2 linked regions of the Luteolibacter yonseiensis genome follow. Each later gene encodes a partner of the first gene's protein in a complex. Links are inferred from orthologs where the notes say so. Each region holds a gene or a part of one and is shown on either strand. Other genes may lie near its edges.

What was found. Proteins that work in one complex are often made in the same cells at the same time.
Region 2: the proteins of nuoD (region 1) and JIN84_RS19995 are in contact, whole or in part, in a cryo-EM structure (PDB 6ZJN), measured with the Thermus thermophilus proteins. The link is inferred for Luteolibacter yonseiensis from one-to-one orthologs. Residues at the interface, in WP_223903221.1 of Thermus thermophilus: Pro35, Ser36, Asp139, Gly141, Ala142; in WP_096411122.1 of Thermus thermophilus: Ala224, Glu225, Gln226, Glu227, Ala295, Trp297, Phe298, Arg299.

Annotation. Positions count from the first base shown.
Region 1 is NZ_JAENIK010000011.1:1,228,100-1,233,938, reverse strand. Bases 1,600-4,487 are described here. They hold nuoD (NADH dehydrogenase (quinone) subunit D), read right to left. Parts: upstream 3,730-4,487; coding sequence 2,470-3,729; downstream 1,600-2,469. Other genes in these bases: JIN84_RS14880 (hypothetical protein), read right to left, coding at 3,794-4,487; JIN84_RS14890 (thioredoxin-like domain-containing protein), read right to left, coding at 1,713-2,453; JIN84_RS14895 (NADH-quinone oxidoreductase subunit NuoE family protein), read right to left, coding at 1,600-1,679. Outside these bases: JIN84_RS14900 (glycoside hydrolase family 9 protein), read right to left, coding at 1-308; more of JIN84_RS14895, read right to left, coding at 1,104-1,599; more of JIN84_RS14880, read right to left, coding at 4,488-5,794.
Region 2 is NZ_JAENIK010000012.1:1,024,572-1,028,918, forward strand. Bases 1,476-4,347 are described here. They hold JIN84_RS19995 (complex I subunit 1/NuoH family protein), read left to right. Parts: upstream 1,476-2,217; coding sequence 2,218-3,477; downstream 3,478-4,347. Other genes in these bases: JIN84_RS19990 (NADH-quinone oxidoreductase subunit G), read left to right, coding at 1,476-2,187; JIN84_RS20000 (4Fe-4S binding protein), read left to right, coding at 3,505-4,071; JIN84_RS20005 (NADH-quinone oxidoreductase subunit J family protein), read left to right, coding at 4,195-4,347. Also shown: JIN84_RS19985 (pyridoxal-phosphate dependent enzyme), read left to right, coding at 1-284; more of JIN84_RS19990, read left to right, coding at 424-1,475. UniProt on the Escherichia coli protein: NDH-1 shuttles electrons from NADH, via FMN and iron-sulfur (Fe-S) centers, to quinones in the respiratory chain. The immediate electron acceptor for the enzyme in this species is believed to be ubiquinone.

The DNA.
Region 1 (5,839 bases):
GTGGCGGTGACGGTCTGTTCGTTGACCGTGACGGTGTAGCTGTCCGCAGGCACGCTGAAGGTTCCGGCGGAATCCACGAAATTCCATGAATCCGGCGCCCCTCCCGACGGCTTGCTGTTGACCCGGGCCACTTCGAGCAAGGTCGGCGTAATGACCCGGATCCCGGAAGTGCCGACCAGCGGCATCGCGAGTTTGAGGCCCTCGATATCGTCTATCTCCGTAGCCTGCACGCTGCCTAAGGCGAGCCCGAAGGCGTACAGGGAGAAGACATAAGAACTCAATTTTTTATAAAAGTTAGTTGTCTCCATCGCTGAGAAATAACTGTCATTCCGCGGTCGGTCGAGCTGAAAAAGCCTGTGGCTTAACAATTTTTTACGCATGTTTAATCTCTTATTTTAAGTCGATTGCAAAAACGGATGTTCATTATCTATGGGTTGGAACATCCGGTGGCGAGCGACCCGTTACGAGCGCTCCTGACATATGGGTTACGCCAGGGAAAAGAGACGAACCCCGGGGTTGCTAAAAAGTTTCGGGAAATTTGATTTTTTTTCAAACAGGATGGTAAAGATAGCCCGATAGTGGCTTTGGCGAAAGCTTGGAACCTCTTTTACAGGGACTTGGGAATTTGGATGCGATTCATCCGATGGATGGATGGTGGGTGGATTTCAACCATGTCTCGCGATCCCGGCCCACGCTGTCAGACGGCTTCACCGGCATGCCGGTTGGCGGTGGCGGAAAGAGAGCAACAAACAAGGTTGCTCATCAAATGACACGTGGTTGAAATCGGTTTCGTTCATTCCACCCCGGAGGTGGGAATTGGCAACCAAAGGGAAAGATACAAGCCCATGGCAACGCCTTAGGAAAAGATCCCGAAGCACAAACCGGAGCCCGGAAGGGAGCTGATCCGCCGGGAAGCGGCGTGCCACGGATGTCGTCCCTATGGGACCTGTAGAATGATCATGGCATGCCCCGGGGCCGTGCCGCGCTTGCGCCGGGCTTTCCCATTCCGCACCTTTGGTGCGGAGGAGGCTGGTTTCAGCGATGATCCCCTTTGGGGTGGAGCGGCCGGAAGCCGGTCGCTCCGTGTGGAAGCCGTTTGCGGATCACACCTGCGGAGCGTATTTCGCGAGGAGTTCCTCGGCTTTTCCGGCGGGGATTCCTTCGTGGAAATCATCGTTCACCATGCAGACGGGCGCGCTGCCGCACGAGGCGAGGCACTCGGCGAACTCGACGGAGAACTTCCCGCAGGGAGAAACGCTGATCGGGTGATGGTGGGAGTCGCTGGCGGAGCGGTCGATGCCGGTGAGCTCGCACAGGCGCTCCATCAGCTCGTAGCTGCCGCCCATGGCGCACGAGAGCGTGCGGCAGACGCGGATGTGGAATTTACCGGGGGCGGACTGGCGGAAGCCCGGGTAGAAGGTGACGACCTCAAGCACCTTGATGGGCTCGATCTCAAGTTTCGCGGCGACCCACTCGATGGCTGGCGCGGAGATGTAGCCGAACTTGTGCTGGATGATGTGCAGCAGCGGCAGGGTGGCGGAGCGCTTGCTCGCCGGGTAGTGGGAGATGCGCTCGTCCGCCTCCGCTTCAAGCTCGGCGGTGACGGTGAACGGCGTGTAGAACTGGTTGCCGGGTGTCTCGTGCGAGGCGACGGTTTCTTCGAGCGTGGAAGCGGACATAGAATGGTTCGGATTGTTGGCGCACCGGAGTGCTTACTTTTTCAACAGGGTTCCCAAGTGGTTCATGACGACGGTGGGGCCGACGTAGGTCTGGCCCTCGTAGCTGCCCTTGATCAGCTTGCCCTCGGTGTCGGTGAGCACGAGGTTGGGAATGCCGCCGCCGGGGTATTTGAATTCCTTCTTGAACTTCTCCGTGCGGGAGAGCTTGAGCTGCGGCCAGGGCATCTTGAACTCTCCGGCGTAGGATTCCATCGCGTCGTCGCTGCTGTCGCTGGTGATCAGCACCAGCTCGAACTCGTTGTTGCCGGGTTTGTTCTTGTTGTAAAACTCGACCAGCGAGGGAGTGAACTTGTGGCACGGACCGCACCAGGAGGCGGTATAATAGAAGAGGTAGTATTTGGTGGGCTTGACGAAATCCTTTTTCGCGGCGAGGCGCTTGCCACTGAGCGAGACCAGGTTTCCATCCAGCACCTTGTCGAACGCGCTCGCAACCTCGGCGGCAGGTGCCGGAGCGGCTGTGGCGGCGGTGTCCGCTGCGGCGGGCTTCCATGCGGCGAGGCGTTTCGCATCCGCCTCGGACAGATCCGAGGCCTTGAGGATGGCGGTGCGGCCGTCGCGCAGCTTGAACTCCCCCTGGGGCTGGCCGTCTGCCTGGGTGACCTTCATGAGATCAAGTTCGACGGATTTCCCCTCCTTGTTCGTCCAGCTTTCAAAGGCGGCGGAAGCGTATCCACTGAGTGAGAGCGAGGCGAGGATGGCGGGGAGTGCTTTCATGGGGAAAAGGATCTGATCAGCGGTCGCACTCGCCCATGACGAAGTCCAGCGAGCCGAGGATCGCGGGGATGTCGGAGACCATGTGGCCGGGGAGCAGCTTGGAGGTGATGGAAAGGTTGCAGAACGAGGGGCTGCGGATCTTCAGGCGGTAGGGAACTCCGCCGCCCTTGGAGTGGATGTAGAATCCGAGCTCGCCCTTGGGGTTCTCCGCCGCGAAATAGACTTCTCCGGCCGGGGCGTCGATGCCCTGGGTGGAGACGATGAAGTGGTGGATGAGCTCCTCCATCGACATGAGCACGCGCTCCTTGTTCGGCAGGATGCTCTTCGGGTCCGCGAGGTTCACCGGGCCTTCCGGCATGGTGTCGAGCACCTGGCGGCAGAGGCGGATGGACTGGCGCATCTCCTCCATGCGGCACTGGTAGCGGGCGTAGCAGTCGCCTTCATCGGCGATAGGGACGTCGAAGTCGTATTTCTCGTAGCCGAGGTAGGGGCTGTCCTTGCGGAGGTCCCGCTCGACGCCGCAGGCGCGGAGATTCGGGCCGGTCATGCCCCAGGCGATGGCGGACTCGCGGCTGATGACGCCGACGTCGACCATGCGGTCCAGGAAGATCTTGTTCTTGTCGAGAAGCTTGGAAATTTCCTCGATGGTGACGGAACATTCGTCGAGGAACTGACGGACGGTTGCTTCGAAGCCGGCGGGCATGTCGCGCAATTGACCGCCAACGCGGGTGTAGGAGGTGGTGAAGCGGGCTCCGGTGAGCTGCTCGCACATGTTGTAGATTTTCTCGCGCTCGGTGAAGGTGTAGAGGAAGACGGTCATCGCACCGACGTCCATGGCGCAGACGCCGACCCCTAGCATGTGGGAGGAGATGCGGGCGAGCTCGCAGCAGAGCACGCGGAGGGCCTGGCCGCGCGGTGGCAGCGTCCAGCCCATGAGTTTTTCCACGGCACAGGCGTAGGCGACGTTGTTCGCGAGCGGGGCGAGGTAGTCGAGGCGGTCCGTGTAGGGCACGAACTGGTTGTAGTGCATGTTTTCCGCGATTTTCTCGTCCCCCCGGTGGAGGAAGCCGACGTCGGGATCGGCGGAATGGATGATTTCCCCGTTGAGTTCGAGGATGAGACGGAGCACGCCGTGGGTCGCCGGGTGGGAAGGTCCCATGTTCAGCACCATGCGCTCGCCGACGAGATCGTCCGTTTCCGCATGGTAGCTGTCCGCGGCGCGGGCGGCGCGGGCGATGGTGTCGGGAGCTTCGAATTCTTGGGTCGTGGTACTCATGCCGGATTTGCCGCAGAAATAAGCACCCAAAGCGGGCCGATTCGCAAGGGGTTTGTGAAAATTTTCACAAGCTCCCGCGACTGTAGCGTTCGCGGAATTGGCGCAGCAGGTCGTCCACGCGGTCGGTGCCGGCGGCGTTGGACGGTGGATTTTCCGACGTGGATGGGGCCGCCGGAGCAGGCACAGCGGCTGGCGCCGGGGCTGACGCCGGAGCTGGAGCCACGGAGGGTTCCTCTTCCGTGGCGACAATCTCGAACGGCGAATCCGGCGGCAGTTGGAATGTCGGGGAAGCGGGCGTTTCAGGGGGTTGGGAAGCATTTTCCCCGGGCGCGGCGAATGCGACGGCGGTTTCCGGAGCGAGTTGCGGCTTGGAGGGTTCTTCGTGGACGGCCTGGAAGACCGGCGTGGAGGATTGGAAATAGGCGGCGCTCACAGGGGTGGAGGTGGCTTCCGGCGCGGCGGCAGCAGGCTGGGAAATGAAAATCGGCTGGATGACCTCGGCCTGTTGGTCTCGGAAAATGGGCTGCCGCTTGGGTGGGATCCACCCCGGCGGTGGTTCGTAGGGGGATGGTGCGGGTTTTTCCGCGACGGATTTTTCCTCGACGATCTTGAATGGCGAGTCCGGAGGTTCCGGAGTGGCGGCGGATTGGGAGAAATCCGGCGTGGGCGGGGTCTTTTTCTCCTGTGGAGGCGGGGTGGCGAAAGTGCCGGAGTCGGCGGCTCCGGTGATGGTCACCGTTGGAGCGGAGGCCGCCGGAGCGGAAACCTTGGCATCCTCGTATGGAGGAAGGGGCGGCGGGCATTGGAATCCAGTGGCCGCTGGAGCAGGGGCGGGCTCGAAGACCGGGGCCAGCACCGGAATGGAGGCAGGTGGCTCGGGCAAGGGAGGAGGGACCGGCGCGGGCTTCGCGACGAGGGGGGCATTCACAGGAGCGGGGGTCGCGGCGACCACGGGTTTGCCGGCGGAGGGGGCTTTTGCCTTCAGCCAGGCCTGGCCTGCCGCGCGGATGAGGCCGCGCGGGTGGGTGCCGGATTTCGCGAGGTCGATGCCGCCGAGCAGTTGTTTCCCCATTCCTGGCGCGCGGGAGTCGAGCAACGCCGCCATTTCCGTTTCGCCGAGCGGTTCGAGTTCCACGACGATCTCGGACAGGCGGTCGGCGAGTCCTCCGCTGAGGCGGGGGATGAAGGCGCTGTGCCAGATGTCGTCATTGAGGGAGAGGATGACATCGACGCGGCCGACCGAGTGGCGGAGCGCACCGAGGAAGGCGGCGAGCCGGAGGGCGGCGGTTTCATCGGTGGAGAATCCTTCCAGGTCGTCGGCGACGAGCACCACGCGGACCAACAAGGTGAGCAGGCCGAGCAGGGCCTCCAGCCGCTCCATTTCCGTGCCGGTGGCGGGCAGGATGCTCTCCGTGAGCACGTGGACGCGGTCCGGATTGTCGAGGGCGGAGGAGGAAAAGCGGAAAAACACGCCCACCCAGAAATCCACCTCGCGGACGGCTTGGCCGCTGCGCTGGGCGAGTTCGTAGCTGAGGCGCTGGCTGAGGAGCTCGAAGTTTTCCTTCGCCCAGTGGGCGGTGGCGGCGTAGGGGTGGTGGAAATCGAAGGTCTCCACCGGGCGGTTCCGCAGGGCGGCGAGCGCGCCCACGCGGTCCTCGGACGGCACTTCTCCGGAGCTGACGAGCGGCTCAAGCGAGGAGGCGAACAAGCGGCGCACCAGCAGGTCCAGGGTGGTCAGCCCGCCCGAGGCGGGAAGCTGGCGCACCAGCCGCCGCAGGATGTCCGAGGTGACGGTGGCGGCATCGATCCTGAAGCCCGAGGCGGCGTGCAGGGGGATGAATTCGTTCACCGCGCCGAGCCGGTGCTGGGTCCGGGAAAGGAGGTGGGTCTTGCCGTAGCCGGCCCGGGGCGCGCGCAGCAGGATGCAGCGGCCCGCGTGGTCCAGAGGGACGGCGAGGATGTCGGCGAGGATTTCGGAAGCCTGGCGGTTCACCGTTTCCGCATGTGCGGTCGGGACACGTCCGAGGGTTTCAAACAAATTCTGGAACGGATGGTCGTTTGCCATAGGGCTTTCTGGTCAGATCGAGCGGGAGCCTGCCCCACTTTTTCC
Region 2 (4,347 bases), on another replicon or contig:
GGGGAGACCTTTTGAAAAATCCGGCCTTCCTGCGCCTGGATTTCTACGAACGCCCCGGTGCGCTGCACGACTTCCTCGACCAGCGCATCCGCGGAAATGCCAGCCTCTGCTATTTCAACTACCGCCAGTCCGGCGAACGCATCGGACGGGCGCTCATCGGGCTGGATTTCCCCTCGCCCTATGAACGCGACGCCCTCCTGATGACCATCCCGAAACAAGGAGACGGCTACCGCCTGTGCGAACCGGTGGATGAGGCGACGAGGGAAAGGCTGAAAGGATTGTGACGACAGAACCGCAAACGGCGAATTCCGGCTTGTGAAAGTTTTCACAAAGCACGCTTGCCGCATGATGGTTGGCCAGACATAGTCCCGCGCGAGCACCGATGGACGACTCCTGCACATGCGTCCGGCGCTCTATCTAGCCATGAGCGACACACCTTCGGCGATTGCGGAACTGAAACTGCCTAAAGACCTTGCTGCCGAGAAAGGCATGGTCAACGTCCAGATTGACGGCGTATGGCATCAGTTTCCCAAAGGAACTCGGATGATTGAAGCCTGCCGCCAGGCACAGGTCACCGTCCCCCATTATTGTTACCATCCCAAGCTTTCCTCCCCGGGAAACTGCCGGATGTGTCTTGTCCAGATGGGCATGCCGCCCCGTCCCGCCCCCGGTCAGGAGCCGGTCCGGGATGAAAATGGCTACGAAATCATCGGCTGGATGCCACGCCCCGTCATCGCTTGTGCGAATACCGTGGGCGAAAACATGGGAATCCGCACCAGAGGCGAACTAGTGGAAAAATGCCGCGAGGGCGTGATGGAATTCCTCCTCATCAACCACCCTCTCGACTGTCCGATCTGTGACCAGGCCGGCGAATGCCGCCTTCAGGAACAATCCGTGCAACACGGCCGCGGTGTCTCCCGCTTCATCGACATGAAGGTGAAAAAGCCGAAAAACGTCGATATCGGCCCCCGCATCCGCCTCGACGACGAGCGCTGCATCATGTGCAGCCGCTGCATCCGCTTCATGGACGAGGTCGCCGGTGATCCGGTGCTCGGCTTCACCCAGCGTGGCACGCACACCACCTTGACCGTCCATCCGGGCCGTCTGCTGGACTCGAACTACTCTCTCAATACCGCCGACATCTGTCCGGTCGGCGCGCTGACCTCCAATGATTTCCGCTTCCAGATGCGTGTCTGGTTCCTCAAGGAAACGCCGAGCATCGACGTGAACTGCGGCACCGGCAGCAACATCACCATCTGGACCCGTGGAAACAAGGTCCACCGCATCACCCCGCGTCTGAACAACGACGTGAACTCCGCATGGATGCCGGATTCACATCGCTTGAATTTCCATCACATCGACAGCGACGCCCGCCTGACCGAACCGCTCGCCCGTGGTGCCGGGTCTTCCACCTTCGCCCAGACTTCCTGGTCCGCCGCCATCGCGGAAAGCGCCAGCCGCTTGAAATCCACACCTGTGGGCCAGACCGCCATCATCGCCTCCGGCCGCATGACCAACGAGGAACTCTTCCTCACCCGGGCTCTCGCCGCGGAACTCAACACCAGCCTTCTCGCCCTGATCCCCCGCTCCGGCGAGGCGGACGCCTTGCTCGTCGCTGCGGACCGCAACCCGAACACGGTCGGTGCGAAACTGATCCTCGGCACCGAAACCCCTTACTCCGGCCTCGCCTTCATCCGTGACGGAGTGCGCGACGGTTCCATCAAGTCATTGATCGTTCTCGGCGAGGACGTCGTCACCGACGCGGGATTCACCGCCGAGGACCTCGGGAAACTCGATTTCCTCCTGCAAACCAGCACCCTCGCCAATCCAACCGCCGAGAGCGCCCACATCGTCCTGCCTTCCGCAACCTTCGCGGAAAAACGCGGCTCCATGGTCAACCTCTCCGGCCGTCTCCAGCGCCTCAACCGCGCCGTCGAACCTCCCGCCCAGGCCCATGACGATTGGGAAATCCTCCGCGATCTCCTGCTTGCCCTTTCCGGCGGGAAAAACGAGGCCCACCTCATCGAGGATATCTTCAAGGCCATCGCGCAGAACGTGCCCGCATTCAACGGACTCACTCTTTCCAAGATCGGCCACCAAGGCACGCAAATCACCGAAACGGGTTACGAAATCCCACTCCTGAAGAACGAACGCGCCCGCAAGGCCGCCGGACTCATCAACGGTTGATCCTCCAATCTTTAATTTTCCCCGACCCAAATGCCGGACATTGTATTCCAACTCGCCATCATCATCACCAAGATCGTCGTCCTGACGTTCATGGTCGTGTTGCCTCTGGTTCCCGTTTCCGTTTATTTCGAACGGAGGTTTTCCGCGGTCATCCAGGACCGGGTGGGACCGAACCGGGTCGGCATTCCGTTCACGCTGCTGGGCTTCAAGAACGATTTCCACTTGTTCGGTCTGGTTCAGCCGATTGCCGACGGCTTGAAGCTTTTCCTGAAGGAAGATTTCACCCCCGAGCACGTCCGCAAGGCATTCTACTGGATGGCTCCGGCTCTGACGGTCGTTCCCGCGTTGATCACGGTCTGTGTGGTGCCGTTCGGCTCGCCGATCACCCTTTTCGGTCACACCGAGAAACTCGTCATCGCGGATCTCGATATCGGACCGTTGTTTGTTTTCTCCGTCGCCTCGCTTTCCGTTTATGGAATCACCCTCGCCGGCTGGGCATCGAACTCGAAGTTTCCCTTCATCGGCGGCGTGCGTTCGACGGCGCAGATGATTTCCTATGAAATCGCTCTCGGCCTTTCCATCATCCCGGTGCTGATGTTCTACGGAGACCTGAACCTCAGCAAGATCGTGCAATACCAGGCGGACAACGGCTGGTTGCTGCTGCCCTTCTGGAAAAACGGTCAGATCGGCCTGCCGGATCTCACCACCGCACTCTTCTGGTTCCCTGCCGCGATCGCCTTCCTCATTTTCACCATCTCGATCTTCGCGGAAACGAACCGCATGCCGTTCGACCTCCCCGAGTGCGAAACCGAACTCGTCGGTGGTTATCACACCGAATATTCCTCGATGAAGTTCGCGATGTTCTTCATGGGCGAATATGCCGCGATGGTCATCGGCTCCGCGCTCATCGTGACGCTTTTCCTCGGCGGCTGGTCGATCGGCTTCGGAATCGACGCCCATGTCGCGAAGCTGCACATCGGCGACATCTACTTCGGCGGACTGATCCACCTCGGTTGTTTCCTGACGAAACTGATCGGCTTCATCCTCTTCTTCATCCTCGTGCGCTGGACGGTGCCCCGGTTCCGCTATGACCAGCTGATGAAGCTCGGCTGGGTCGTGTTCTTCGAAGCCGCGCTCATCAACGTCTTCCTCGGCGCCCTCATCCTGGCGGCACCGGATCTCGCGGGAGTCATCATCGCCGTCGGCGCGGTGCTCCTTCTCGTCGTTACCGGAGCGGTGATCTGGGTCGCGAAAGTTTCCGAAGAACGCCCGAAAGTCCTGCGCGCCTAATCCCTTCATTTCCCAACATTTCCTCTCATGGCCGTCGTCAAACTCCAGCGCCCGAAGCTCAACTTCGGTGAGAAAATCTACTTCGGAGCCCTCATCAAGGGTTTCTTCCTCACCATGACCCACGCGGTGAAAACACTGCGGGGGAAATCCGCGGGTTCCAAGGAACTCGCTTCCTCCGGCCTCGGAGTGACCATGCAGTTCCCCGAGCAGCGCTGGGACTCGCACATGCCGGATTACTACCGCGGCGCGCCGACACTCGTCACCGACGAGCAGGGCCGCGAACGCTGTGTGTCCTGCCAGCTCTGCGAATTCATCTGCCCGCCGAAGGCGATCAAGATCAAGCCATCCGAAATCCCTTCCGACGATCCATGGGCGAAGGTCGAGAAGCGTCCCTTGGAATTCGACATCGACATGATCCGCTGCATCTACTGCGGCATGTGCGAGGAAGTCTGCCCCGAGCAGGCCATCTTCCTCCGCAAGGACTACCTCATCACCGGCCTCAAGCGCGCCGACATGGTGCACGACAAGACGAAACTCTACGAGATCGGCGGCACCCGCGTCGGCCTCGTGAACAAGTGGAACGAGCTGAAATGAGTTTGTTGCTCTCCAGCATCCGGCTTTTCAGGGAAGAAGCCCTTTCCGAAAAAACCGATGCTGACGGCTGCCCGCTCTCTTCCTCTCCGCTGAAAACTGAAAACTGAAATCTAGCAACTTCCCATGCCCAGCTACCTCTTCTGGCTCTTTTCCACCGTCATGCTCATCGGCGGCACGGCGGTCGTCGCGTTCCGCAATCCGGTGTCCAGCGCGCTCTCCGTGGTCACCTGTTTCGTCGGACTCGCCGGGCTGTTCATCGGACTCAGCGCGTTCTTC